One region of the Methylosinus sp. H3A genome, then DNA from elsewhere that is predicted to be linked to it. Evidence: riboswitches for the same ligand, from Rfam matches in the RefSeq annotation. Region 1 holds a riboswitch; the other holds the start of a gene.
The links. Region 1 has a riboswitch for cobalamin ahead of IY145_RS14725 (CbtB-domain containing protein). Riboswitches for the same ligand answer to the same signal wherever they lie in the genome.
Positions count from the first base shown of each region.

Region 2: another riboswitch for cobalamin. It lies ahead of IY145_RS18970 (TonB-dependent siderophore receptor); the one in region 1 lies ahead of IY145_RS14725 (CbtB-domain containing protein).

Region 1 is NZ_JADNQW010000005.1:2,509,942-2,529,941, reverse strand. Features, by position in the region: gene IY145_RS14790 (glutamate-5-semialdehyde dehydrogenase) at 1-690, opposite strand, end outside; gene gmd (GDP-mannose 4,6-dehydratase) at 989-1,978, shown strand; gene IY145_RS14780 (NAD-dependent epimerase/dehydratase family protein) at 1,975-2,970, shown strand; gene IY145_RS14775 (glycosyltransferase family 1 protein) at 2,967-4,382, shown strand; gene IY145_RS14770 (hypothetical protein) at 4,573-5,124, shown strand; gene IY145_RS14765 (outer membrane protein) at 5,255-6,202, shown strand; gene IY145_RS14760 (phosphoserine transaminase) at 6,324-7,496, shown strand; gene serA (phosphoglycerate dehydrogenase) at 7,601-9,187, shown strand; gene IY145_RS14750 (hypothetical protein) at 9,420-9,602, opposite strand; gene IY145_RS14745 (tetratricopeptide repeat protein) at 9,836-10,717, opposite strand; gene IY145_RS14740 (Nramp family divalent metal transporter) at 11,213-12,538, shown strand; gene IY145_RS14735 (hypothetical protein) at 12,679-12,990, shown strand; gene cobO (cob(I)yrinic acid a,c-diamide adenosyltransferase) at 13,049-13,678, opposite strand; cobalamin riboswitch at 13,720-13,916, shown strand; gene IY145_RS14725 (CbtB-domain containing protein) at 13,962-14,162, shown strand; gene IY145_RS14720 (CbtA family protein) at 14,170-14,925, shown strand; gene cobW (cobalamin biosynthesis protein CobW) at 14,922-15,956, shown strand; gene cobN (cobaltochelatase subunit CobN) at 15,964-19,479, shown strand; gene cobG (precorrin-3B synthase) at 19,476-20,000, shown strand, end outside.
Region 2 is NZ_JADNQW010000005.1:3,449,685-3,459,046, forward strand. Features, by position in the region: gene IY145_RS18940 (hypothetical protein) at 1-216, opposite strand, end outside; gene IY145_RS18945 (ABC transporter permease) at 341-1,513, opposite strand; gene IY145_RS18950 (microcin C ABC transporter permease YejB) at 1,517-2,626, opposite strand; gene IY145_RS18955 (extracellular solute-binding protein) at 2,633-4,522, opposite strand; gene IY145_RS18960 (NAD-dependent succinate-semialdehyde dehydrogenase) at 4,832-6,283, shown strand; gene IY145_RS18965 (cupin domain-containing protein) at 6,289-6,720, opposite strand; cobalamin riboswitch at 6,852-7,055, shown strand; gene IY145_RS18970 (TonB-dependent siderophore receptor) at 7,172-9,202, shown strand; gene IY145_RS18975 (hypothetical protein) at 9,228-9,362, shown strand, end outside.

The DNA of each region.
Region 1 (20,000 bases):
CGCCTCATGCTGCACGCGCGCGACGAGGCTCTTGCCGCCGCGCGGCACGATGACGTCGATATTGCCGTCGAGCCCGGCGAGCATGGCGCCGACGGCGGCGCGGTCGGCGATGGGCACGAGTGAGATCGCCGCCTCCGGCAGACCCGCCGCGACGAGACCGGCGACGAGACATTCATGGATCGCGCGCGAGGAGCGCAGGCTCTCCGAGCCGCCGCGCAATATGGCGGCGTTGCCGGCCTTGAGGCAGAGGGCGCCGGCGTCGGCGGTGACATTGGGCCGGCTCTCATAAATGACGCCGATGACGCCCAGCGGCGTCGCGACGCGTTCGATGAGCAGACCGTTCGGCCGCTCGAAGGAGGCGAGCAGACGGCCGACGGGATCGGGCAGATCGGCGATCTCCTCGAGGCCGCGGGCCATCGCCTCGACGCGCTGGTCGTCGAGCGTCAGCCGATCGAGGTAGGAGGCGACCGTTCCGCGGCCTCTCGCCTCCGCCACATCGAGCGCATTGGCGGCGAGCAGAGCCGGCGCGCGCCGACGCAATTCCGACGCCGCCGCGCGCAAAGCCGCATTCTTGACCTCGGCCGGAGCCAGCGCGACCGCCCGCGCCGCCTGCCGGGCGCTGCGGCCGAGCTCGGCCATCAGATCGCCCAACTCCCGCTCCCCCGTCACGACTGCTTCCGCTCGCGCCATTTTTTTCGCCTTTTCCGCTGCTCGCGATCCGCTACCATGAATCGCCCTGCGCCCGAAAGCGGGCTCGAATCGAGCAGACTTGCCTTCCGACGAGGCCTTTTGTAATACGCCTGCAACTCATATCCACGGCTCGCGGGAATTCGATCTCGAGACATCGCCCGCGGAAGGCGAAAACGGCTCGCTCTCGTTTCCCGAGCCGATCCATTCCCGGGCAAATGCCCGATGGCGCCTCTGGACGCATGCGATGCGGCGTCCCGGCGGGCGTCGGTCGGAGCGCTTCGCCGAAAGAGGTTCTTCTATGACGAAACGCGCGCTGTTGACGGGCATTACCGGGCAGGACGGAGCCTATCTCGCACAACTACTGCTCGGCAAAGGTTATGAGGTCTATGGCGTGATCCGACGCTCCTCGCATCGGGGCGTCGAGGACCATCGGCTCCGCTGGCTCGGCGTCGCCGATGACGTGCATCTGCTCGACGGCGATCTCGGCGATCTCTCGAGCCTGTTGCGCATCGTGCAGGAGGTGAAGCCGGACGAGATCTACAATCTCGCGGCACAGTCCTTCGTCGCCTCCTCCTGGCGCCAGCCGATCCTCACCGCCAACATCACCGCCGTCGCCGTCGCCAATGTGCTCGAGGCGGTGCGGCTCGGCGCTCCCGGCGCGCGCTTCTATCAGGCCTCCTCCTCCGAAATGTACGGCCTCATCCAGGAGCCGATGCAGAGCGAGAAGACGCCCTTCTATCCGCGCAGCCCCTATGCCGTCGCCAAGCTCTACGGTCATTGGATCACCGTCAACTATCGCGAGAGCTTCGGCCTGCACGCCTCCTCGGGCATTCTCTTCAATCATGAGAGCCCGCTGCGCGGCATAGAATTCGTCACCCGCAAGGTGACGGACAGCGTCGCGCGCATCAAGCTCGGCCTCGCCAAGGAGCTGCGCCTCGGCAACATAGACGCCAAGCGCGACTGGGGCCATGCGCGCGATTATGTGCGCGCCATGTGGCTGATGCTGCAGCAGGAGACGCCGGACGATTATGTGGTGGCGACCGGCGTCACCACCACTGTGCGCGACATGTGCCGCATCGCCTTCGCGCATGCCGGCCTCGACATGGAGGCGCATGTGGTGATCGACCCGAATTTCTACCGCCCGGCGGAGGTGGAAATTCTGCTCGGCGACTCCTCCAAGGCGCGCAAGGCCCTGGGCTGGGCCCCCGAGACCTCGCTCGACCAGCTGATCCGCGAAATGGTCGACGCCGATCTCGCGCGGCTGAAGCAGGAACCGAGAACTCGATGACCCAAGAAACGGCGTCCAACTCATCGGCCCGTTTCGAGCGCATATTGGTGACCGGCGGCTCCGGCTTCGTCGGGCGCTATATGCTCGAGGCGCTGGCCCGCGCCTATCCCTCCGCGCAGCGCATGTCGCTCGCGCGGGCCGGCGAGGCCGATCCCAATTCCGGCTGGAGCCCGGTGAGCTTCGATCTCCTCGATCCCGCCGATGTCGCGGCGACGATCGCCGAGTCGCGGCCCGATCTCGTCGTCCATCTCGCCGCCCAATCCTCGGCGGCGCGCTCCTTCGTCGCGGCGGAGGAGACCTGGCGCGTCAATTTCGTCGGCTCCTTCAATCTCGCCTCGGCGCTCGCGCGTCACGCGGCCGAGGCCGTCGTGATCTTCGCCTCCACCGCCGACGTCTATGGGACGAGTCTCGGCGAAGGCGCGGCGCATGAGAACATGGTCCCGCGCCCGCTCAACGCCTACGCCCGCTCCAAGGTGGCGGCGGAGACCATGTTCGCCGACTTGCTGCCGCAAACGGCGCGGCTCGTCGTGGCGCGGCCCTTCAGCCATATCGGCCCGGGGCAGGACAAGCGCTTCGCCGTCTCCTCCTTCGCCGCGCAGATCGTCGAGATCGAGCAGGGACGCGCCGAACCGCGCCTTTCGGTGGGCGATCTGTCGGTGCAGCGCGATTTTCTGGACGTGCGCGACGTCATCGACGCCTATCTCCGCCTCATCGCCGTCGCGCCCGATCTGCCTGCCCGCAATGTGTTCGACATCGCTTCGGGCGAGACGCGCTCGCTCGCGTCCCTGGTCGACAGAATGCGCGCGCTCTCGCGCCGCGATTTCGAGATCGTCGTCGATCCCGAGCGGCTGCGGCCGGCGGACATTCCGATCGCCCGTTGCGCCGCCGCCAAGCTGCGCGCGGCGACCGGCTGGAGCCCGCGCCGGACGATCGACGAGACGCTCGTCGATCTGCTCGACTATTGGCGTGCGTCCGCAGAACGGACGAAGTGACCGAAAGCGACCGCGAGCGACGTTTGGAGGAGCGGGTCCGCCTCCTCGAGCATCAGCTCGACTATCTCCGGGCGGAGCTGCTGCATCTCGTTCATGAGCGGGAAAAAAACGTCTATTCGGCCGCCTGGCTGATCTTCCGGCCGCTTCGCCGCTTCGAGGCGGCGCTCGTCGACGCCGTCTCGCCGGTCCTTCGACGCCTCTCCCGCGATGCGGCCGCTCCGGCGCTCGAGCCGTCGGCGATGGAGACGCCACCCGCGACGCATCCGACGACGCGGGCGCGACGATTGCTCGTCGATGTGACGGCTACTGCGCGACATGACGCCGGAACCGGCATACAGCGCGTCGTCAAAAAGATTACGCAGGCGCTCTATCGCGACGACGCGCTGCCCATCCCGGCCGTCGCCGTGCGCTGCGAGGGCGGGCGGCTGTTCACTTGCGAAGCCTTTGTCGCGGCGCTCGGTGGCGAGCCGGCCGGCCCTGATCGGGAGATCGAGATCGCGCCCGGCGATCGCTTCTTCATGCTCTCGGACAGCTGGAACGCTTTCGAGGAGTTCCAGCCGATCTTCGCGCGCATCCGCGCCGGCGGCGGCGAGATCGTCACCTGCGTCTTCGACCTCATCCCGGTCCTCTATCCGCACGCCTGCCATGAGGTGACGCCGCCGCGCTACGAGGCCTGGCTGCGACGGGCGCTCGTCGAGAGCGACGCATTTCTGGCCATTTCGCGCACTGTCGCCGAGCAGCTCGCCGAGTTCGTGGCCAAGGCCGGCGCGCCGCATCGGCCGGGTCTCGCGATCGGCTGGTTCCATTGCGGCTCGGACATAACCGAGGCCGCGCCGGCCGCGCCCCGCCCGGAGATCGCCGCGGCGGCCGCCGGCGGCGCGATGTTTCTGAGCGTCGGGACATTGGAGCCGCGCAAGGGCCATCGCGTCGCGCTCCGAGCTTTCGACGCGCTCTGGCGCGCGGGCCGCGACGCGCGGCTCGTCTTCGTCGGGCGGCGCGGCTGGTTCGAGGAGGCGATCGTCGCCGAAATTCGCGGCCATGCCGAATTCGGGCGGCGTCTCTTCTGGTTCGACGATGTCGGCGACGCCGAGCTCGCCTTTCTCTATGACGAGAGCGCGGCGGCGCTGGTCCCCTCCTACGCCGAAGGATTCGGTCTGCCCATCTCCGAGGCCGCGCGTCGCGGCCGGCCGGTGATCTGCAGCGATATCCCCGTGTTCCGGGAGGTCGGCGGCGCGGGCGCGGTCTATTTCCGAGTCAATGATCCGCAGGCCTTGGCGGAGCGGATCGCGGATTTTCTGGACGGCCGCGTCTCGGCCGATCCGTCCCAAGTCAGCCGCGCCTCCTGGGCGGAGGCGGCGCATCGCGTCGCGCAGGTGATCGCGACGGAGGATTGGAGCCAGAGGCTGCCCTGAACCGCATCCTGCCGGCCTCTTGCTCGGCTCCTGCGGCTCGTTGTTCCGCCGCGCCCGAAAGCATGATAGAGACGCGGCTGCGGCGGCGGCGCCTGCGGCTCTCTCGAACCGCAGGCTTCGCCGCTTTTGTGTGCAGCGGGGGCGCGAGTCGCGCCTGCCGTGACGAGGCTCCAACCCGATAGGCCGTCAAATGTCGATCTCGCCGCCGTCCATCAGCCTGCCGCCGACGCCGAAGGCGCTCCTCGACCTCATCAAGCTCGAGGTCGGGCCGACCGCCATGCCCGATTCCCGGCTGGCGCTGTGGATCAGCCTCGGCGCCTATGCCGCCGCGGAAGCAGGCGGCCAATTGGTGAACGGCGACATTCTTCCGTCGCTCGTCTACGGCCTGCTGAGCGCCGGCCTGCTGGCCGCGGTGACATTCGGCGCGCTGTTCCTCGCCGGAGCGCGCGACCGCTTCCAGCAGACGCTCGTCGCCCTGGCCGCCACGGGCGCGATCATCGCCGTCGTCTCCATGGTGCTGTCATTGTTCGTCGCGCAGATATTCCCGCCGCCGCTGCCGGCCGCCAAGCTCGTCGGCTTTGTGCTGTTCCCGCTAGTGATGTGGAAATTCACCGTCTTCCTGTGGATCTTCCGCCACGCCTCGCTGCGCTTCATCCCGGCCTTCGCGCTCTCGGCGATCTATATCGGCTTCATGCTGCTGATCCTGTCGCCGTTGCTGGTCCGCGTCTTCAACTTGATCTGACGCGATGCGCCCCGCCGCTGGGCCGCAGCGGGGCGCATTAAGTAACAATTAAGTATAATCGCTTACTCATTGTTCATCACCCGCGTCGCGGCCCGCTCGAGGCCGCCCGGCGCGAAGCGAGGATGAACCAATGAGATTTTCCGGTTCCTGCGCCGGGGCGGGGCTTTTTTGCGCGGCCCTGGGCTTTTTGACCGCCGGCCCGGCCGCCGCCGCGGACATGCCTTTCTTCTCTCCGCCTCCCCTCGATGACGGTCCGGCGGAACTCGGCACGGGATGGTATCTTCGCGGCGACGTCGGCTATTCGAACATTACATCGCCGACTATTATCGCCGACCTCGTCAACGCATCGACCCGCACCGGATCGGTCTCGGGCTCGCTCGGGGCCGGCTATCAATACAATTCCTGGCTACGTACGGAGATTGCCCTCGATCGGTCGGTAATTCGCCCGAACGCGACCTCTGCGCCCGTCTGGTGCCCGTATCAAAATCATCCGTTGAGCTCACAGCCGGAGTACAACAGTAACGGCGTGCTCATCGCGCCGAGTCAAACGCTCGGCTATGGCGTCGATCCGAATGAAACCTGCCTCGCCCGTACAACAGGCAATCTGAGCAGGACCACAGGCCTCTTCAACGCCTACATCGATCTCGGCAACTGGTACGGCTTTACGCCCTATGTCGGCGCAGGCGCCGGCGTTTCTTATGTTCGGTCGAACGGCGCGGTCAACTACTACAAATCTTCCAATGGCACGCCTTACACGGCAGATTTGTCGCCGGTCGAAGGCTATCCGCTCGTTTGGATCGACAGAATCACAGGCGCCGCCCTCACCCCACAGCCCGGGCTGGCGTTCGCGCAGCAGTATTGGGACCGCTCGCGGGCGAAAAGCAGCTGGAAGTTCGCCTGGGCTCTGCTCGCAGGCGTGACCTACGACGTGGCCGACAACATCAAGATCGACGTGGGCTACCGATTCTTGAATTCGGGGAAATATGTAGGCTTGGCGGGCTCGTCTGGCGCGACGGCGGCGCCCTACGACTTGGTCTCTCACGAGGTCCGACTGGGCGTTCGTATCACAACCGACTGACGAAAAAACCGTCGCTGTTCCGGCTCCCCCGGCTTAGCCTTCACGTCTCCCGCTTGACGCGAAGACGTGTTGCGCGTAGCGCAGCATCCGAAAATCCATGCCCCGGGGAGGCAGCGCTCAAATGCCCATCCAAAAGCCCGGCGTGAAGCCGGCAGATCCACGTTTTTCCTCCGGCCCTTGCTCCAAGCGTCCCGGCTGGACGCTCGGCGCGCTCTCGGGCGCGGCGCTCGGCCGCTCGCACCGCTCCCCTGCCGGCAAGGCGAAGCTGAAGGAAGCCATCGATCTCACGCGCGAGGTGCTGCGCGTGCCGGCGAGCCATCGCATCGCCATCGTTCCCGCCTCCGACACCGGCGCTGTCGAAATGGCGCTGTGGTCGCTGATCGGCGCGCGCGGCGTCGACGTCGCCGCCTGGGAGAGCTTCAGCGCGGATTGGGTCACCGACATCATCGAGCAGCTGAAGCCGGGCTCCGCCCGCAGCTTCGTCGCCCCCTTCGGCGAACTGCCCGACCTCGCGAAGATAAACTTCGACAATGACTTCGTCTTCGCCTGGAACGGCACCACCGCCGGCGTGCGCGTGCCGAACGCCGATTTCATCCCCGCCGACCGCAAGGGGCTGACGATCTGCGACGCGACCTCGGCCGCCTTCGCGCAGCCGCTCGATTTCGCCAAGCTCGACGTCGTCACCTACTCCTGGCAGAAGGTGATGGGCGGCGAGGCCGCGCATGGCATGCTGATCCTCTCGCCACGCGCCGTGGAGCGGCTCGAGAGCTACACGCCCGCCTGGCCGCTGCCGAAGATTTTCCGCCTCACCAAGAACGGCAAGCTCGTCGAGAGCATTTTCGAAGGCGACACGATCAACACGCCCTCCATGCTCTGCGTCGAGGATTATCTCGACACGCTGAAATGGGCGAAGTCGATCGGCGGGCTCGACGCGCTCTTCGCGCGGGCGAACGCCAACGCCAAAGTCGTTTCCGATTGGGTCGAGAAAACGCCCTGGTTCACGCATCTCGCGCAGGATCCGGCAACGCGCTCCAATACGGGCGTCTGCCTCGTCTTCGCCGATCCCGCCATCGCCGCAAAGCCGCGGGCGGAACAATCGGCCCTCGCCGCCCGCATCGTCGGCCTCGTCGAGAAGGAAGGCGCGGGCTTCGACTTCGGCGCCTATCGCGACGCGCCGCCCGGCCTGCGCATCTGGTGCGGAGCCACGGTGGAGGCGAGCGATGTGGCGGCGCTGACCGCCTGGATCGACTGGGCCTATGCCGAGGCGGTCGCGCAATCGGCCAAGGCGGCTTGAGACCGACGCCGCTCGTCACGATCTAGGGACAGGGACGGACGCCGCGACAGAGCGGCGCCGAAAGGGGGCGAATTCGCTCGGCGCAAGCCGAGGGAGGCCCCCTCATGCTCAAACGCGTGCTCGTTTCCGACGCGCTCTCGCCCGCGGCTCTCGAACTCTTCCGCTCACGCGCTATCGAGGCCGACTACCGGCCGGAGCTCGGCAAGGACGCCCCCGCGCTCGCCGCCGCCATCGGCGCCTATGACGGGCTCGCCATTCGCTCGACGACGCAAGTCGACAAAGCGCTGCTCGCGCAGGCGGAGCGGCTGAAAGTCATCGGCCGCGCGGGCGTCGGCGTCGACAATGTCGATGTCGCCGCGGCGACGACGCGCGGCGTGATCGTGATGAACACGCCCTTCGGCAATTCCATCACCACCGCCGAGCATACGATGGCGCTGATGCTGGCGCTCGCCCGCCAGATTCCCGCCGCCGACGCCTCCACCCGCGCCGGCAAATGGGAGAAGAACCGATTCATGGGCGTCGAGCTCGCCGGCAAGACGCTGGGCGTCATCGGCTGCGGCAATGTCGGCGCCAATGTCGCGACCCGCGCGCTCGGCTTTTCCATGCGCGTCATCGCCTATGATCCCTTCCTGACCGAGGAGCGCGCGCGGCGGCTCGGCATCGAGCCGGTCGATCTCGACGCGCTGCTCGCGCGCGCCGATTTCATCACGCTGCATACGCCGCTCACCGCCAAGACGCGGGGCTTGCTGAACGCCGTGTCGCTCGCGGAGACCAAGCGCGGCGTGCGTATCGTCAATTGCGCGCGCGGCGGGCTCGTCGACGAGGCCGCTCTCGTCGCGGCTCTGGACGAGGGCCATGTCGCGGGCGCGGCGCTCGATGTGTTCGAGACCGAGCCGGCGCGCGAAAACCCGCTTTTTTCGCGCCAGAATGTCGTCTGCACGCCGCATCTCGGCGCCTCGACGGTCGAGGCGCAAGAGAAGGTCGCGGTGCAGATCGCCGAGCAAATGTCCGATTTTCTGACGCGCGGCGCGATCGTGAATGCGGTCAATTTCCCGTCGATCGGCGCCGAGGAGGCGCCGCGGCTCGCGCCCTTCGTCGATCTCGCCGAGAAGCTCGGCTCCTTCCTCGGCCAATCGACCGAATCGCCGATCGAACGCATCTTGGTCGCCTATGAAGGCGCGGCGGCGCAGCGCAATGTCCCGGCGATGACGGCGGCGGCCGTCGCCGGATTGCTGCGGCCGGCGCTCGCCGAGGTCAATCTCGTCTCGGCGCTCGCGATCGCCAAAGAGCGCGGCATAGCGATCGACGAAGCGACACGCTCCGGCGCGAGCGATTATGATTCACTCATCGCCGTATCGGTGACGACGCGCGACGGGGAGAGGACGCTCGCCGGCTCTCTGTTCCACGACGGCCGGCCGCGCATCGTCGCCGCGGATGGCGTCCGCGTGGAGGCTGAGTTCTCCGAGCGAATGATCTTCGTGTCCAACGCCGACAGACCCGGCTTCATCGGGCGTTTCGCGGGGCTGCTCGGCGCTGCGGGCGTGAATATCGCGACCTGCGCGCTGGGACGCGATCGTCCGGGCGGCTCCGCCGTGGCTCTCGTCGCGATCGACGAGCCGGCGCCGCGCGAGACGATGCGAGAGATCGCCGCGCTGGCCGGAGTGCGCTTCGCGACGACGCTGCAATTTTGAGGAAGACGGGAGGGGCGCGCTGTTTTTCGAGGTGGCGCTCTCGAACCTCGCGCGAGGGAATCGGAGCGCCCTCGCGCCTGTCGTCCCCCTCACTCCGCCTCATTGTCGCGACAACGAGGCGGAGGAGGCGGATCGAGTGTGACTTTCTTTAAAAGTCGGCGATCAACGCCAAGCCGCTAACTTCACGAGAAGGATGGCGAAGCTGCAGACGAAAGGCGAGAGATCGTCGATCTTACTGAATCATCTTCACGGTGCGGCCGACGCCCGGGTCGGAGCCGTTGCCCGTGCCGTTGGTGCCGGCGGGGGAAATCCAGTCCGGAACCTTCGTCAGCGCAATGATGACGAAAGCGACGATGGCGACCATCCACAGAACAGTCTTGCCGATCTCAGCGCTGCTGTGTCCGATTGTTGACATGTGACGATCCTCCGAATGTTGGTGCTTTTTTGCTTTTTTTTCACTTGATGCGCGACAAAGCGTCGCATCGGCGTCAGCCTACACCAACTCTTTTCCGGGCACAATGCGGCATGTGCGCGCGCGACAAAATTAGTCAGGCCCCGTGAAGAGCAGCGAAAACGCGACGCAAAAAGGCGATCCCGGGCCCGACGGCTCCAGGATCGCCTCGCATTCTCGGCCGATGAGTAAGGGGGTCAGTCCCGGCGCGTCAGATAATATTCGAGCATCGCCACCGCCGCTTTGCGGTCCGCCTCGCCCGCCCGCGCCAATGCGCGGGAATGCAGCTCGACGATCCATTGATCGGTCGGCCGATCGCCGGCGGCCTCGCGCGCCAGCGTGAGATACATGAGGCCGCGCGCCCGCTGAGGCGGACCGCCGGCTTCGCCGTTGAACATCAGATGGCCGAGCAGCGCCTGCGACGGCGCATGGCCCTTCCGCGCGGCGAGATCGAGCCAATTGGCGGCCTGGCGCGCGTCCTTGGAGACGCCATTGCCGTCGAGATACATGCGCGCGAGATTATATTGAGCGTCGGCGTTGCCGAAATAGGTCGCGGCGTAGCGGAAGAGATCGAAGGCGCGGCCGGCGTCCGGCGTGATCTTCGCGGCGGCAATCCCCTCGAGATAATAGACTCCGACGGCCACGAAGGCGCCGGCCGCCATCAGCCGCTCGCGCGGGCTCGGCTCGTCGTCGGCGAAATGCTCGACGAGCTTGGCGAAATAGGAATAGGCCTTGGCGTCGTCGCGGGCGACGCCGTCGCCGTCCGCATACATGCGGCCGAGCTTCCATTGGGCGAGCGATTCGCCGCCATCCGCGGCGTAGCGCAGCGCCTCCACCGACTTCTTGGTGTTGCCGGCGTGATAGCTCTCCAGCCCGGCGCGCAGAGCGGCCTGCGGATCCTTGAAGATGGTCAATGGCTGCGTGGCGGCCGCGAGGGAGCGCGGCTCCGACGCGTCGAAGGCGGCGGCGGCGCCCGCCCAAAGAGATCCGGCTGTCGCACAGCCGAGCGCGAGAAGCAGCGTCGAACGACGCCCGCGCGGCCCTACCGTCGACGCAATCGCCTGGAGAAACACGATCATCGAGGATCTGACTTTCTCAACGCCGCTGGCGTCTCAAAAAAAACGCCGCGCACAACACCGCCATGCGTCACCGCCGAAAATCGACGACAGGCGTTCGGAAACGAGGGGAGCGTTCTCCCGCGACGAGCCGGCGCGGGAGGCGTCTCCATGTCTTCGATGACCTTGTGACGGGTCGAGATTAGCGCAGCGTTTATGGCTGAAAAGGGGCATCTGGCCCTTTGCCCGGCTCGCGGAAAACTATCTCGACGACTGTTGCAACAAGGTCACAAATTTTAGCGTTTCGCCGCATGCTCGGCGCCGCTGCGACGCATCCGGCTACGCATTGCGACATAGAAACGACCCAGTCCATCGCATCGCCGGAGGGGCGAAGCCGAGCGCAGGCGCGAAAGGCGTCCGCCGGCCCGCTGGCGCTCGCGGCGAGCGGGGCCTATATCCTCGTGAGACGCCTGCCGGAGACGAGGGCGGACGCGATCTCGCGAAGAAGAAAGCCGCCGCATGCACGCAGCCTCGCCCGACCTCTCCGCCACGCTCGTCCCGGCTCGCGGCGATATGCGCGGCTCGGTGCGCGTCCCGCGCGAGACCGTCGGCTTTCGTCGTCTCTTCATCTTCCTCGGCCCCGGCTATCTCGTCGCCACCGGCTATATGGACCCCGGCAATTGGGCGACCGCGCTCGCCGGCGGCTCCAAATTCGGCACGGCGCTGCTCTTCGTCGCCGTGCTGTCCAGCGTCATGGCGATCGTGCTGCAATCGCTGACGGCCCGGCTCGGCCTCGCCACCGGCCTCGATCTCGCCAGCGCCTGCCGCCGCCGCTTTCCCCGCGCCGCCTCCGTGGCGCTCTGGCTGCTGGCCGAGGCGGGGATTCTGGCGACCGACCTCGCCGAGGTCATCGGCACGGCGATCGGCCTGCAATTGCTGTTCGGCCTGCCGCTCGCTTTCGGCGTCGTCGTCACCTTGCTCGACACTTTCCTCGTGCTCGCCTTCGAGCGTCTCGGCTTCCGCAAGATCGAGCTCTTCGTCGTCGCCATGCTGGGGATCATCGCGCTGGCCTTCGGCGGCCAGCTGCTGCTGGCGCGGCCCGATCTCGGCGAGGTCGCCGCCGGCCTCGTGCCGAGCCGCGCGCTCATCGAAAATCCCGAGATGCTCTATATCGGCCTCGGCATTCTCGGCGCGACGGTGATGCCGCACAATCTCTTCCTGCACTCTTATATCGTGCAGACGCGCGACGTCGGCGCCTCCTCGGCGGAGCGCCGCGAGGCGATCGACTTCGCCATATTCGACAGCACCTTGGCGCTCATTTTCGCGCTCGTCATCAATGGCTCTATCCTGGTGCTGGCGGCCGCCGCCTTCCACTCGACCGGCCATACCGATGTCGTCGAGCTCGGCCAGGCCTATACGCTGATCGCGCCGCTGCTCGGCGCGCCGATCGCCGCCAAGCTCTTCGCCATCGCGCTCATCGCCTGCGGGCTCAACTCCACGGTGACGGCGACCCTCGCCGGTCAGATCGTGATGGAGGGGTTCGTCGAGCTGCGCATGAAACCGGCGCTGCGGCGTCTGGTGACTCGGCTCATCGCCATCGTCCCGGCCGTCGCCGTCACTCTGGTCGCCGGCGAGGCGGCGACCGGCCGGCTGCTGGTGCTGAGCCAGGTGGTGCTGAGCTTCACCCTGCCCTTCGCCGTCGTGCCGCTGGTCTGGTTCACCGCCTCGCGCAGGCTGATGGGCGAGCTCGCGGCGCCGCGCGTCACCACAGCCGTCGCCGCAGTCATCGCCGTGGCCATCGTCGCGCTGAACGGCAAGCTGCTCCTCGACGCGCTCACAGGCTGATCCTTTAACTTTCCCTTGACCATGCGGCTCCGCAAGCGCGCGTCAACCAAGCGCGCGCGGGAACGATCTTCTTTCGCGCGACGTTCTTCCCCGGCCGAGGCGGCGCTGGGGGCCCTCCTCGAACAAGGGAAGAAAACGGCATGTTTCGACATATGGTTTATGCGGCGGCCCTGGTCGGCGCGCTGATGCTGCCCGGCGCGGCCTCCGCCCGCGGCCACCATCGTCACCACCACCACCACCATCATCATCACCATCATCACCATCATCACCATCACGGCCGCCACGCCAGCGTCCATCACGGCTGGGGCCATCACGGCTGGCGCCACGCCGGATGGGGCGGCAGTTATGGCGGCGGTTATTATGGCCGGTCCTATTATGCGGGACCGCGCCGCGCGCCGGCTTCCAACGCCTGCTGGCGCTGGTGGAACGGCCGCCGTCAATTCGTGTGCTGAAATCGGCTCGGCGCCGGGGTTCCGGCCGGGCCATCGGCCAGCCGGCGCCCTGCGCCTTTTAGAATTCGACGCCTATCTGCGCCTTCACACCGGCCTGGAAGTGATGCTTGATCAGCGTCATCTCGGTGACGAGATCGGCGATGGCGACGAGTTCCGGCTTGGCGTTGCGGCCGGTGACGACGACATGCAGATCGGCGCGCCGCGCCTTCAGCGTCTCGACCACCTCATCCAGCGGCAGATGCTCATAGCGCAGCGCGATCGACAATTCGTCGAGCACCAGCAGCCGAATCGACTCCTGCGCCATCAGCGCCTTCGCCTTTTCCCAGGCGCGGCGGGCCGCCGCCTCGTCGCGGGCGCGATCCTGCGTCTCCCAGGTAAATCCCTCGCCGAGCGTATGCCAGGAGACGAGCCCCTCCTCCTCGCCGAGCTTCTCGAGGATGCGGCGCTCGCCGCTCTCCCAGGCGCCCTTGCCGAATTGCACCACGCCGACCCGGAACCCATGGCCCATCGCCCGCAGCGCGAGGCCGAAGGCGGCCGTCGACTTGCCCTTGCCGGCGCCCGTATGGACCATGAGCAGGCCCTTTTCGGCGATGGTCTTGCCGGCGACCTCGGCGTCCTGGACGGCCTTGCGCTTCTCCATCTTCTCGCGATGGCGGCGGGCCGCGTCTTCCTCCGCGAATTCCGACACGATTTGCGTCTCCTCGCCGTTTGACGGCTCCTGCTCTCCGTCATATGACTGTTCGGGACGGTCCTCCGCAAGGAGGCGAACAGGGAATGCGGTAAGGGGCTCGTCCCCGATTCCGCGGCTGCCCCCGCAACTGTGAGCGGCGAGCGCGCGCCCGTAAAGCCACTGGGCGAAAGCCCGGGAAGGCGGCGCGTGCGGCGACCCGCGAGCCAGGAGACCTGCCGTCATGTGACCTGCCGTCACGCGAAACCACGAATGCCGCCGGTGGGGCGGCGAGGAGAATCAGATGACCGCCAAGACCTTTTCCGTGAAGACCCTTTCCGCCGACGCCGTCCTCGTCTCGAGCCGCATAGAGGTGCTGCGCGCCGCGCTCGTCGTCTTCACGCTCGGCGCAGGCCTCGTCTATCTCGCCGGCTTCTCCTATGCGAGCGTCGCCCATAATGCGGCCCACGACTCGCGCCATTCGCTCGGCTTCCCCTGCCATTGACGCAACGGTGATCCAGCGACTCCTCGCGGTCGGTCTTCTGGCCGGCCTTCTCGCGGGGCTCGCCGTCGCGGCCCTGCAGAATGTCACCACGACTCCGCTGATCCTCGCCGCCGAGGTCTATGAGACCGCGGCCGAGCAGGCGCATGGCGGAGCCGCGGCGCACGACCACGCCGCGCATGAGCACACCGGGCATGAACACACGACTCATGAGCACACGACTCATGAGCATGCGCCCGCCTGGGAGCCGGCGCCCGGCCTCGAGCGCACTGCGGCCACCAGCGTCGCGACCAGCGTCACCGCCGTCGGCTACGCCTTTGTGCTGCTGGCGCTGATGCTCCTTTCCGGCGAGACGATCGAGCCCAAGCGCGCCGCGCTCTGGGGCGCCTGCGCCTTCGCCTCGACGGGTCTCGCGACGAGCCTCGGCCTCGCGCCGGAGCTGCCGGGCAGCGCCGCCGGCGATCTCGCCACGCGCCAGCTCTGGTGGCTGGCCACGGCGGCCTCGACGGGCGCCGGCCTCTTCGCGCTGCTGCGCGTCGAGCGGCCTGTCGTCAAGGCGCTGGGCGTCGCTTTGCTGATCGCGCCGCATCTCATCGGCGCGCCGCAACCGCCCGCGCCGGAGAGCACCGCGCCCGCCGAGCTCGCCGCGCGCTTCGCCGCGGCTTCGCTCGCCATCCATGCGCTCACCTGGATTCTCGTCGGCGCGGCGGTCGGCTTCGTCTGGCGCTTCCTCGGCCAGAGGGCGAGCAGGGAGGCCGCGGCGTGAGCGCTCTCACGAAAATCCCTGCGACGATCGTCACCGGCTTTCTCGGCGCCGGCAAGACGACGCTGATCCGCCACATACTGGAGACGGCGCGCGGTCGTCGCCTCGCGCTCGTCATCAATGAATTCGGCGACGTCGGCGTCGACGGCGACATTCTACGCGCCTGCGGCGTGGAGAATTGCCCGGAAGAGAATATCGTCGAGCTCGCCAATGGGTGCCTCTGCTGCACCGTGGCCGATGATTTCGCGCCCGCGATCGAAGCGCTGCTCGCGCTTCCCAACCGCCCCGAGCACATCATCATCGAGACCTCCGGCCTCGCTCTGCCGAAGCCCTTGGTCAAGGCCTTCGAATGGCCGACCATCCGCCCGCATCTGACCGTCGACGGCGTCATCGCCGTGGTGGACGGGCCGGCGGTGGCGGCGGGCCGCTTCGCCGACGATCTCGACGCCATCGCCAAGGAGCGCGCCGAGACCCTCGCGATCGACCATGACAATCCGCTCGAGGAAGTGTTCGAGGATCAGCTCCTCTGCGCCGATCTCATCGTGCTCAACAAGATCGATCTTCTGAGCGACGAAGAAGCGACGCAGGTCGCCGCGCAGATCCGCGCCACGGCGCCGCGTGCGGCAAAGCTGCTGCGCGCGAGCGAGGGACGGCTCGATCCCGCCATTCTGCTCGGCCTCGGCGCCGCGGCGGAGGACGATCTCGCCAACCGCCCCTCGCATCACGATACGGAAGAGGGTCACGATCACGATGATTTCGAGAGCTTCATCGTCGAGATCGCCGCCGTGCGCGATCCGGCCGAGCTCGTCGAGCGTCTCGCCCGCGTCGCGGAAACCCATGATGTGTTGCGCATAAAGGGCTTCGTCGAGATCGCCGGCAGGCCGATGCGGCTGCTGGTGCAGGGCGTCGGCGCGCGCTTTCGCCATCAATTCGACCGCCCCTGGCGCGCCGACGAGCCGCGCGCCAGCCGTCTCGTCGTCATCGGCGAAAAAGGTCTCGACCGCGCGGGCGTGACGGCCATGCTGACGAGCTGAGGGCGCCATGCATCTGCTCGCGCGCGATCTCCATGGCCTCGATGACAATGAGGCGGCGGTCGACCTCGGGCAAACTCCGGCGACGGTCATTTTTCTGTCCTTCTCGGACGCGGAGCTCGGCCTCGTCGCCGAGCTGCATGAGCAGAACGCAGCGCTTCCCTCGCTACGCTGCGCCTCGCTCGCTAGGCTGAAGCACCCCTATTCCGTCGATCTCTATATCGACAAGGTCGCGCGCCATGCGCGGCTCGTCATCGTGCGCCTGCTCGGCGGCAAGGATTATTGGTCCTATGGCGTCGACGAGCTTGCGGCCGCCGCCCGCGCGCGCGGCTTCGCTCTGGCGATCGTTCCGGGCGATACGCATCACGACGAGAGACTCGAGCGCGCCTCCACGCTCGCGCCCGACGATCTCTCACGCATCTGGTCATTCTTCCGCGATGGCGGACCAGACAATCTGCGCGCCTTCCTCTGTCTCGCGTCCACGCTCGCGGGAACCCCGGCGCCCTGGCGCGAGAGCGAGCCCGTTCCCCTCGCCGGCCGCTGCGAAACAGCCTGCCGACCCAACCGCCCTCCCCCTCATGCCGAGGAGGTCGCGAAGCGACCGTCTCGAAGCACGAGGGGGAGCTCCAGAAGGCGCCGCGTGACGGCTCCATCGACCTGCGCCGACCCGGCGTCGGCACCGCGCGCGCTCATCACTTTCTACCGCTCGGCGTGGCTCGCCGGCGATTTCGCGCCGATCGTCGCGCTCGCCGATTCTCTGCATGCGCGCGGCTTCGTCGTCGAAGCCTGGTTCGTCGCGAGCCTCAAGGACCACGCCTGCGAAAAGATTCTCGCGCAGACGCTCGCGGAATTTTGTCCCGACGTCGTCCTCAACGCCACCGCCTTCTCGGCCCGCACGGAAGGCGGCTGCGTTCTCGACCGCGCCGATGCGCCCGTCCTGCAAGTCGCGCTCGCAACCACGACGCGCGAGTCCTGGGAGAGCTCCAAGCGCGGCGCCAATGGCGCCGACCTCGCGATGAATGTCGTGCTGCCGGAGGTCGACGGCCGCATCTTCACCCGCGCCATTTCCTTCAAGGCGCAGACGCGCACGCGGACGGCGAGCGAATTCGACGAAATCCGCCATGCGCCCGAGCCTTCGCGCATAGATCATGTCGCGGCGCTCGCGCAGAATTGGGCGCGCCTGCGCCGACTCGACAATAGCGACAAGCGCCTCGCGCTCGTGCTCTCCGATTATCCCGCGCGACGCGGACGCGGCGGCTACGCCATAGGGCTGGATACCCCGCAAAGCGTGCTTGCCATATGTGATCTGTTGCGAGACGCGGGCTACGGCATCGGCGATCATTCTCCTGTCGCTTTGAGAAGCGAGCAAAACTCGCGTCTCGTAGGGCGAGAGGAGAATGATCGCCCCACGGCCGCCTCCTTCGAGACGCACGCTGCGCGGGCTCCTCAGGACGAGGGGACTGTTGCTTTGATGCGCGCGCTCGAAGACGGCGCGCATTGCGCCGAGCTTCCGCTCGACGATTATCGGCGTTTCTTCGCCGCGCTTCCCGACGAATTCACGCGCCAAGTCGCCGCCGCCTGGGGCGCGCCCGAAGACGATCCCGCGCTTCAGAACGGCGCCTTCCGCTTCTCCTGCGTCGAAAGCGGCAAGCTCGTCATCGCGCTGCAACAAGATCGCGGAAACAGAACCGAGCGGCGCGAGACCTATCACGACGCCGAGCTTCCCCCGCGTCACGCTTACATCGCCTTCTATCTCTTTCTGCGTCACGTCCGAAACATCGACGCGCTGATTCATCTCGGCACGCATGGCACGCTCGAATGGCTGCCCGGCAAATCCGTCATGCTCGGCCCCGCTTGCGCGCCAGAGGTTCTGCTGGGGCCGACGCCGCTCGTCTATCCTTTCATCGTCAATGATCCCGGCGAAGCGGCGCAGGCCAAGCGCCGCACCAGCGCGGTGACGATCGGTCATATGACGCCGCCGCTCGTCGAAGCCGGACTCGCGGCGGAGGCGCAAGAAATCGAGAGCCTGCTCGACGAATATGCGAGCGCCGCGACACTCGACCCGCGCCGCGCGAAGCTCATCGCCGAAGCGATTCTCGACGCTGCGGAGCGCAACGGCCTCGCGCAGGAATGCGGCGTCACGCGCGAAACGGATCGCGCCGAGGCGCTGGCGCGGCTCGACGCCTGGCTCTGCGACGTCAAGGAAATGCGCGTCGGCGACGGACTGCATGTGTTCGGCGCCGGCCCCTGCGGCGAGGCGGAGACGAGCGGATTGCTGCGCGCGCTCGAAGGCCACTTCGTCGAGCCCGGCCCTGCGGGCGCGCCCTCGCGCGGACGCGCCGATGTGCTGCCGACGGGACGCAATCTCTTCTGCATCGATCCGCGCCATGCGCCGACGCGCACGGCTCATGACATCGGCGCCCGCGCCGCGCGCGAGGTCATGATGCGTCATGCGCAGGAACATGGCGAATGGCCGCGCAATATCGTGCTCGATCTCTGGGGCAGCGCGACGATCCGCACCGGCGGCGAGGATTTCGCGCAAGCGCTCGCATTGATGGGCGTCGCGCCGCTCTGGGATCACGCCAGCGCGCGCGTCGCCGGCTTCGAGATCGAACCGCTGGCCAAACGCGATTTTCCGCGCGTGGATGTGACGCTTCATATCTCAGGCTTGTTCCGCGACATGTTCCCCGGCCTCATCGCGCTGTTTCACGACGCCGTCGCGGCCGTCGCCGCGCTCGATGAAGACGAGGAATCCAATCCTCTCGCGGCGGCTCGTCGCGAAAGCCGCTCGCTCGAGCGCGTCTTCGGCGCGGCGCAGGGAAGCTACGGCCTCGGCCTCTCCGAAGCGATTGCGCGAGGAGAGACGCGCGACGCGCTCGGCCGCGCTTTTCTCGAGGCCGGCGGCCACGCCTTTTCGCGCAATGGCGAGAGCGCGCCGGCGCATCACGCTTTCGGCGAGCGCGTCGGCGCCGCCGATGCGCTGGTGCATGTGCAGGATATGGCGGAGACGGATGTGCTCACCGGCGCAGCCTTCGCGGAGTTCGAAGGCGGCTTTGCCGCCGCCAACGCCGCGCTCGGCGGCGCGGCCGAGGTGGTGCATCTCGACGCGACGCGCCCCGCCGCGCCGAAGCTGCGCTCGCTCGACCGAGAGATCGCGCGCGTCATTCGCGGCCGCGCCGCCAATCCGCGCTGGCTCGAGGGGCAGATGCGCCACGGCCATCGCGGCGCCGCGGAAATCGCCGAGACGATCGACAATCTCTTCGCCTTCGCCGCGACGACCGCCTTCGTGCGCGACTCGCAATGGGACTTGGTGTTCGACGCGACGCTCGGCGCGCCGCATGTGCGCGCCTTTCTGCTGCGCGACAATCCGCGCGCGGCGGAGGCTATTCGCGATGTTTTCGAGCGCGCCATCGCGCGGGGCTTCTGGCGCACGCGGCGCAACAGCGTCGCAGCGGCGCTCGGCGAAAGCCCCGTCCCCGACCCTGCCCCGTTCGCGACACTCACCGGGACGGGGGCGGAGCCATGACAGCCGCGCCGAAAATCCAGGGCTGGTGCCCCGGCGCGCTACGGCCCATGCAGAGCGGCGACGGCCTGCTGCTGCGCGCCAAGACGTTGCAGCCACGCCTTCTCGCGCATGAGGCGCGCGAGATCGCCGCCATCGCGCGCGACTGCGGCAATGGCCTCGTCGATCTCTCGCAGCGCGCGCAATTGCAATTGCGCGGCGTCGACGAGACGCGGCTCGAAGTGGCGCAGCATCGCCTCGCCGCGCTCGGCCTGCTCGCCAAGGATGCGGCGACGGAGAGCGTGCTCAATTTTCTGGTCTCGCCTTTCGCGGACGAACACGCGAGCGCCCTCGCCTCGCGTCTCGCGCGAGACCTTTCGAAAGACGGCGCTTTGCAGGCTCTGCCGGGCAAATTCGGTTTTCTCGTCGATGACGGCGGCGCGCTCGGCCTCGCCAATTCGGCGATGGACATTCGTCTCGAGGCGCATGACGACAAGATCGCCGTCATCGCCGAAGGCGCCCGCGAACAGGCCTTTCTCACAGAG
Region 2 (9,362 bases), 930 kb from region 1:
ATGCCGCGCAGCTTCCTCCGCCGACGAGAAAACGTCCCGTCTCAGGGAAAATAATTCGGCGAGGCTCATTCTGTCGATCGGGCTGTCGATCGGGCGCTCGAACGGGGTGGTCTCGGTTTCGATCGTGACGGTCACGCTCGCCTTCGGGTCGAGGCCCTCGCGCAGCTCCGGCGGGAGCTTTTCTGCGGGAAAGTTTTCTCGAATGATCTTATTCATTTCGATCGAGACTTTCTGAGCCGACAGTTCAGGGGGAGTTCGAGCGCGCTCGCGCTGACGCCTGTGCTTATGCGCGCAAATCCTATCATCTCTGCGCCACGAAGTCTTCCTCGTCGCCGGCGCTTCATCTGAACGTCTTTCTCGGGTCGAAAGCGTCGCGCACCGCTTCGCCGATGAACACCAGAAGCGAGAGCATCAGCGCGATGATGACGAAGCCGGTGAGGCCGAGCCAGGGCGCCTGAAGGTTGGATTTGCCTTGCAGCAGCAATTCGCCGAGCGACGGCGAGCCCGGCGGTAGGCCGAAGCCCAAGAAGTCGAGCGATGTCAGCGTCGTGATCGAGGAATTGAGCACGAAGGGCAGGAAGGTCAAGGTCGCGACTGTCGCATTGGGCAGAAGATGGCGCGTGATGATGCGGAAATTGGAGAGGCCGAGCGCGCGCGCGGCGTTCACATATTCGAAATTGCGCGCCCGCAGAAATTCCGCGCGCACCACATGCACCAGCGACACCCAGGAGAACAGCAGCAATATTCCGAGCAGCACGAAGAAGCCGGGCGCGAGGAAGGAGGAGATGATGATGAGCAGATAGAGCTGCGGCAGCGACGACCATACTTCGATGAAGCGCTGGAAGACGAGATCGATCCACCCGCCGAAAAAGCCCTGCACGGCGCCCGCGGCGACGCCGACGATGGAGGAGATGCTCGCCAGAATGAGGCCGAACAGCACTGATAGTCGGAAACCATAGAGCAGACGCGCGACGACGTCGCGGCCTTGATCGTCGGTGCCGAGCCAGTTCCATTCGATCGCCGAGCAGCCGAGATGCGCTTTCTCCGGCCCCAGCTTCTTGGCCGCAGCGGCCTCGCATTGCGCCTTGGAGAGCATCCATGTCGGCGGCGAGGGCGCAGGCGTCGGCAGATCGAGATTATGCGTGTCGTAGGAATAGCGAACCGGCGGCCAGATGATCCAGCCATTCGCCTCGATCTCTTTCTCGATCGTCGGATCGCGATAGTCTGTGCGCGCGAGAAAGCCGCCGAACTTCTCTTCCGCATAATCCTTGAAGATGGGGAAGAGCAGCTCGCCCTTGTAATAGGCGAGCACGGGCTTGTCATTGGCGATGAAGTTCGACGCCAACGAGAGCAGAAACAAGGTCATGAACAGAAAGAAGGACCAATAGCCTCTGGAATTGGCCTTGAAGTTCTGCAGCCGGCGGCGATCGATCGGCCGCAGGCGCAAGAACCCGCCGTCGGGAATCTCCGGCGCGAGCTTCGTCATCGTGGCGGGGGCGCTCGTCTCATGCATCGCTCAGACCTCGCGCGTCTCGAAATCGATGCGCGGATCGATCCATGTGTAGGTGAGGTCCGAGAGGAGATTCACCACGAGGCCCAGCAGCGCGAAAATGTAGAGATTGGCGAACACCACCGGATAATCGCGATTGACGATGGATTCGTAGGAGAGATAGCCGAGCCCGTCGAGCGAGAAGATGGTCTCTATGAGCACGGAGCCGGTCAGGAACGCATGCACGAAGGCGCCCGGAAAGCCGGAGACGACGATGAGCATGGCGTTGCGGAACACATGGCCATAGAGCACGCGATTCTCTGTGAGGCCCTTCATCCGCGCCGTCTGCACATATTGCTTGCGGATCTCGTCGAGGAAGGAGTTTTTGGTCAGAAATGTCTGCGTCGCGAAGGCGCCGAGCGTCATGGCGAGCACGGGCAGGCAGATGTGCCAGAAATAATCGCCAATTTTGCCGATGAGCGACAGCTCGGCGAAATTCTCCGATGTCAGTCCGCGTAGCGGAAATATCTGCCAAAATGAGCCGCCGGCGAAGAGCACGATGAGGAGCATGGCGAAGAGGAAGCTCGGAATCGCATAGCCGATGATGACGAGATTGGAGGTCCAGGAGTCGAAACGCTCGCCGTCGCGCACCGCTTTGGCGATGCCGAGCGGTATGGAGACGGAATAGGAGATGAGCGTCATCCATAGGCCGAGCGACATGGAGACGGGCAGCTTCTCGCCGATGAGCTTCAGCACGCTCTCGTCACGGAAATAGCTGCGGCCGAAGTCGAAGACGGCGTAATTCTTCACCATCAGCAGGAAGCGTTCCCAGGCCGGCTTGTCGAAGCCGAACTGTTTTTCCAGCTCGGCGATGAATTTGGGGTCGAGCCCCTGCGCGCCGCGATATTTGGAGGCCGATTCCGCGCCGGCTCCGGGCGTCGCCGCCCCGCCGCGGCCGACGTCGCCGCCGCCGCCGGAAAAGCGCGAGGTCGCGCCGGCGTCCAGTCCCTGCATCTGCGCGAGGACGCGCTCGACGGGCCCCCCCGGCGCGAATTGCACGATGACGAATGAGATGAGCATGATGCCGAAAATCGTGGGGATCATCAGCAGAAGCCGTCTCGCTATATAAGCTCCCATTTCGCTTCAGCGTCCTTTGAAATTGATCTTGCGCGCTTTTTCTTCGTCCCACCACCATGTCGAGGCGATGCCCAGGTCGAAGCGTGGATGCTTGTCGGGACGCCCGAACACGTCCCAATAGGCGATCCGAAACGCCGGCAGATAATAATGCGGAATCCAGTAGCGTCCGGCGATGAGCACGCGGTCGAGCGCGCGGCAGACGGCGACCAACTCCTCGCGCGTCGTGGCGATGAGCGCCTTTTCGATCAGTGCGTCGACGACCGGGTCGTCGACGCCGATATAGTTCTGCGATCCCTTCGAGCGCGCCGCCTGCGAGCCGAACAGCACGCGCAGCTCCTCGCCCGGAGAGTAAGCGATGCGATAGCGGATCGACATCACGTCGAAGTCGTAGCTGTCGAGCCGCGATTTATATTGCGCGGCGTCGACGATGCGAATCCGCGCATTGATGCCGAGCAGCTTGAGATTCTTGATGAATGGCTGGGTATGGCGTTCGTACATGCTCGAGAAATCGAGAAATTCGAACTCCAATGGCTTTCCGTCCGGCAGATACAGAATGCCGTTCTTGCGCGTGCATCCGGCGGCTGCGAGTAAATCACTCGCTTTGCGCAGAAGCGCGCGATCCTGGCCGGAGCCGTCGGACACCGGCGGCCGGAATGGTTCGCCGAAAACTTCTGCCGGCAGGCGGTCGCGGAAAGGCTCTAGCAGCGCTCTCTCCGCTTCGCTCGGCGCACCGACCGCCTTGAGCTCGGAGTTTTCGAAAAAGGACGTTGTCCGCTTGTAGGAATCGTACATGATATTTTTATTGGTCCACTCGAAATCCCAGGCATAGCCGATCGCCTCGCGCACGCGCTTGTCCTGGAATACCGGGCGGCGTGTGTTGAAATACCACCCTTGCGTCCCCGATATGTTCTCATCCGGGATGATCTCGCGTTTCACGCGGCCGTCATGAATAGCTGGAAAATCATATCCGGTCGCCCATACGGAAGAGGTAAACTCTTCGTGCGTGGTGAAGGCGCCGGCTTTGAAACCCTCGAAGGCGACGTTGCGGTCAGCGAAATATTCGAAGCGGATCACGTCGAAATTGGCCTGGCCGACATTGACCGGCAAATCCTTCGCCCAATAGTCCGGCACGCGCTGAAACGAGATGTAACGGCCCGGATCGAGTGGACCGACCTTATAGGCCGAGGAGCCGAGCGGCGGCTCGAGCGTGGTCTCGTTGAATTTGTGCTTGGTGTAATAGGCTTTGGAGAAAATCGGCTGGCTGGCGACGATGATCGGCAGATCGCGGGCGCGGCCGGGCGCGAGCTTCACGACCAGCACATGGTCCGCTTCGGCCGTGGCGCTGACGAGATCTCGCAGCGATTGCGAGATCATCGGATGGCCTTCGGTCTTGAGAAGGTCGAGCGAGAAGGCGACGTCATGGGCCGTGAGCCGTGAGCCGTCGTGAAAGCGCGCCTCTTTGCGTAGGAAGAAAGTGTAGGTGAGCTTGTCGGCCGAGATGCGCAGCGTCTCGGCCACGAGCCCGTAGAGCGCGTCCCGCTCGTCGAGGCTCCCGGTCATCAGCGAGTCATAGACGAGGCCGACGCCCGCGGCCGGATTGCCGCGCAAAATATAAGGGTTGAGCGAGTCGTAGCTGTTTTTCTCCGGCGGCGGCGGCTCCATCACCAGCGTTCCGCCCTTGGGCGCGCTCGGGTTCACGTAAGCGAAATGCGGAAAATCCGCCGGCTCGGCGAGCTCGCCGAAGATGGAGAGGCCGTGGCTCTCGGTCTCGCCCGGCGCGGCATCCGCTAGCGCGGGGCGCACGGCCCATCCCGGCAGGGCGAGCCCCGTGAGGCTCGAGAGGGCGGCGAGCGCCCGGCGGCGCGTCACAGGAAGAAAATTGCGGGTTTCGGCCAAGGGCTATCTCGCTTTCGGGGCGTCTTCTCGGACGCGAGCGCAGCGGCGCCCGCGAATCCCGCGATTATGTCGGATTTTCAGGATGAAGCCATATGAGATTGCAGTCGCTTCCCCTATGACGCGCGAGCCGGGGCCGCGGTTCCGCCTTTCGCGGCAGCGCGCCGGATAGGCCCGGAAAGCGCCGCTTTTCAGGCAGCGGGACCGCGGGTGGGCCTCTCCAGCGCGGTTTGCGGAAGCTAAATGTTGTCTCCACTGGCAAAGGCGCCGTATTCGATGGCCCCTTTCGTATCGCGTCGGGAGCGCACCGAAATGACCAGAGAGCCCCGCCCGTTTCGCCACCAGGCCTTCATCGACGGCGCCTTCGTCGGCGCCGACAATGGCGCAACCTTCGCCGTTCGCGATCCGGCGACGGGCGCGGTATTGGCCGAGGTTCCGGACATGGGCGCGGCCGAGACGCGGCGCGCGATCGAGGCGGCCGAGCGCGCGCTTCCGACGTGGCGCGGCAAGCTCGCCAAGGAGCGGGCGCAAATTCTGCGGCGGCTGCATGATCTCCTGCTCGCCGATCAGGAGCGCCTCGCGCAGATCATCACCGCCGAGCAGGGCAAGCCGCTCGCCGAGGCGCGTGGCGAGATCGCCTATGGCGCGGCCTATTTCGACTGGTTCGCGGAGGAGGGCCGCCGCGTCTATGGCGATGTGATCCCGCAGCAGGCGCGCGAGAAGCGCATTCTCGTGTTCAAGCAGGCGATCGGCGTCACCGCCGCGATCACGCCCTGGAACTTCCCTTCCGCCATGATCGCGCGCAAGGCCGGCGCGGCGCTCGCCGCCGGCTGCACAATGGTGGTGAAGCCCGCCGAGCTGACGCCTCTCTCGGCCATAGCGCTCGCCGAGATCGCGCAGCGCGCCGGCGTGCCGGACGGCGTGCTCAATGTGGTGACGACCAACGACCCTGCCAACGTCGGCGTGGAGCTCACCTCCAACCCGACGGTGCGCAAGATCACCTTCACCGGCTCGACCGAGGTGGGGAAGATTCTTCTGCGCCAGGCGGCGGAGAATGTGCAGAAATGCTCCATGGAGCTCGGTGGCAATGCGCCTTTCATCGTCTTCGAGGACGCCGATCTCGATCTCGCGGTGAAGGGCGCGCTGGCGACCAAATATCGCAACAGCGGCCAGACCTGCGTCTGCGCCAATCGCTTCCTGGTGCAGAAGGACGTCGCCGAGACTTTCGCCGCCAAGCTCGCCGAGGCTGCGTCGAAGCTGAAGGTCGGACGCGGCGTCGATCCCGGCGTCGTCATCGGCCCGCTGATCGAGGAGGCGGCGGCCGCGAAAGTGGAGCGCCTCGTCGCCGACGCGCGCGCGCATGGCGCGAGAGTGCTGACCGGCGGCGCGCGCCACGCGCTCGGCGGCACATTCTTCGCGCCGACCGTGCTCTTCGACGTACGGCCGGACATGCAGATTTTCGAGGAGGAGATTTTCGGCCCCGTCGCCGCGATCATCCCCTTCGAAGATGAGGCGGAAGCGATCCGCCTCGCCAATTCGACGCATTATGGCCTCGCCGCTTATTTCTATAGCCGCGACATAGCGCGCGTGTTTCGCGTCGCGGAGACGCTCGAATTCGGCATGGTCGGCGTCAACGAGTCGCTGATGTCGAGCGAGGCCGCGCCTTTCGGCGGCGTGAAACAGTCGGGCATGGGACGCGAGGGCTCCAAATACGGCATAGAGAGCTATCTCGAGATCAAATATGTCTGCCTCGGCAATATGTGAGGCGTTCAGCCCTCGCGGTTCGGCGTGCCGAGCACATGCACGTCGGGCGCGAGCATCACATTGTCGAAACGCTGCGTGAACATCGCCGCCGCGAAGAAGGCGACGGCGCGCAGCGTTTCCTTTCCCGTATTGACGAGATCGTGCCGCAGCGGCGTCGGAATGACGAAGACGTCGCCGGGCTTCACATGATGCGTCTCGCCGCCCTCGGCGCGCAATTCGCCGGAGCCTCCGAGGATATATTGCGTCTCCTCGGTCGCGTCCGTGTGCCAGCCGAGCCGTCCGCCGGGCGCGATCTCATAGACGATGGTCGAGGATTGCGTCGCGCCATGCTCGCCGCAGGAGGCGAAGGCGCCGGCCCAGCGAACGCTGGGATCGTCCACGCCGCCGACTTGCGCGCGCGGGAGCCGGTCGGTGTCGACGACGTAAATAGCGCTCATCGTTCTTCTCCGAAATTCTAATCGAATTTTTCGCGGGCGGCGCCCGCCGCCGCAAGCCTAACGCGCCGCGCGAGGCTTCGTTCCAGAAGCGCTCGCCGTCCGAGAGCGCGCTTGACTCTGCGGTTCGGCGCGGTTCTATTGACCGCGATGGTTCCCATCTAGGGATCAAAAGGGAATGCGGTGAGCGCCGGAGACGGCGCGAAGCCGCGGCTGCCCCCGCAACTGTGAGCGGTGAGCCGAGGATCAAATAGCCACTGGAGCGTAAGCTTCCGGGAAGGCGATCCGAAGGTGTCGACCCGCGAGCCAGGAGACCTGCCATCAGTCGTGGTCACGCGCGATAGCGTCGGGCGGGGTGCACCGAGGCGGCCGAAACCTTTCGACGCGTCTTCGCGCGTTCGAGGGTGGAGACCTTTCGCAGTGACGGCCCACGTCTGCTGCGAGTTTTCCGGCAATGTCCCCCCTTTTCGCACAGGGCGCCCTTTCGGGCGCCACATCTTGTCTCGCGCTTTTCTCCGCCTCTCTTCTCGTCCTGCTTCCCGCTCGCGTCGCGGGGCAGGAGGCTTTGCCCTCCGTCGAGATCGGCGCGGCGACCATCGTCTCCGCCGATCGCGTGGAGGAGCGCGTCGATAAATCATCCTCCGCCGTCACCGTGATTCCATCCGCGCAGATCGAGAAGCGCGCCGCGACAGGCCTCACCGAGGTTTTGCGCGGAACGCCGGGCCTCGATCTCTATGAGACCGGCGGCCCGGGCGCGCAGACCTCCGTCTTTCTACGTGGCGCGACGCCCGGCCAGACGCTCGTGCTGGTCGATGGCTTGCGCATCGGCGATCCGTCCTCGACGGACGGCTCGGTCGATCTCGGCGGCCTCGTCGCCTCGGATATCGAACGCATAGAGGTGCTGCGCGGCCCGCAATCGGCGCTCTACGGTTCCGACGCCATGGGCGGCGTCATTCATATCCTCACGCGCAAGGGCGAGGGGCGTCCGCGCGCCTCTATTCTGCTGGAAGGCGGCTCTTACGGAACCGCGCATTTGCGCGCGCGCGTTTCGGGAAGCGAGGATCGCTTGTGGTATGCATTCGCCATAGACGCGCTGACGGTCGACGGCCATCCACGCTACGGCTATCGCATCACGCGCCCACTGACGATCGGCGACAGCAAGACGCCGCTTCCGCCGCTTCCGCTCAATGACCCGACGAACAAGGGCGGCGCCAGCGCGCGGCTGGGCTATCGCGTGAGCGAGGATGTCGCGGTCGAAGCCGGCTTCTTCGGCTATGACAGCGCCATCCGCTTCGACAATCCCTATTCCTTCTCGGCGGTCGATATCTTCGATCCGCAGAATCATCAGCATGCGACTTTCGCGCAGGGCTTTGCGCGCATCGACGCCGACATGTTCGATAAAGCCTTGCACAATCGCTTCACTCTGTTCGGCAATGTGACGAACCGAGACGTGTGGCAGGCGCGCTCCTGCTATGACGCCAGCTACAATTCCTACAATTGCCGGCGCGGCTATCGTGGCGAGCGGCGCGGCTTCGAATATCAGGGCGATCTCACGCTCGGCGCCTTCGGCCTTCTGACCTTCGGCGCGCGCAATGAGACGGAATCTGTCCACACGTCGCAGGATCCCGTTCCGCCGACGACATTCACGCCCATCGACGCGGCGCAGACGACGCATTCGGGCTTTGCGCAACATAAGCTCACTTTATTCGAGCGTGTCGATCTCTCCTATGGCGGCCGCATCGATGCCGTCGATCAGAACCGCACATTCGCGACATGGCGCGCGACCGGCGCCTATCGCTTCGAGGAGACGGGAACGAAATTGCGCGGCAGCGCCGGCACAGGCGCGCGCGTCGCCTCGCTCTATCAGCGCTTCAGCCAATATGGCGATCCTGCGCTCGCGCCGGAGACGAGCGTCGGATATGACGTCGGCGTCGATCAATCCTTGTTCGGCGAGCGCCTCTACGCATCTGTGTCGCTGTTCGAGAATCGTTTTCGCGATCTCATCGAATTCGGCCGCGCGCCGAGTTGCGCTGCGACGCAGGCCTTCGGCTGCTATTACAATGTCGGCCGCGCACGCACGAAAGGCGTCGAATTTGCGGGCGAGGCGATCCTCGTTCCCGGCGAATGGCGTCTGCGCGCGAGCTACACGCATCTTGCGGCGGAAAATCTCGTGACGCATCGCAGCCTGTTCCGCCGGCCGCGCGACAAGGGAACCGCGTCTGTCGTCTATGCAGGCGTTCCGGGGCTCGAGCTCGAGGCGCGGCTCACCATCATCGGGCCCAATCCCGACTATGATTATATTTTCTCGCAACGCGTCACGCTCGCGCCTTTTGCGAAGCTCGATCTCTACGCCGATTATAAAATCGACGAACGCATGTCGGTGTTCGCGCGGATCGAGAACGTCAATGATGCGCGCTATGAGGAAGTCTACAATTACGGAACCGCGGGACGCTCCGTCTATGGCGGCGTGAAATTCAGCTGGTGACGGATTTTCGAGAGAGGAGAATCTCATGACGAATTTAACGCCGCAGCGAAGGACGGAGCCGGACGGAACGCCGGTCGATGTCTTCTCGCTGCCGACCGACGCGCAGAGTCTCGAAGCGCTGCTTCGCGATCTCTTCGAAAACCATTGGAGTGAGATCGTG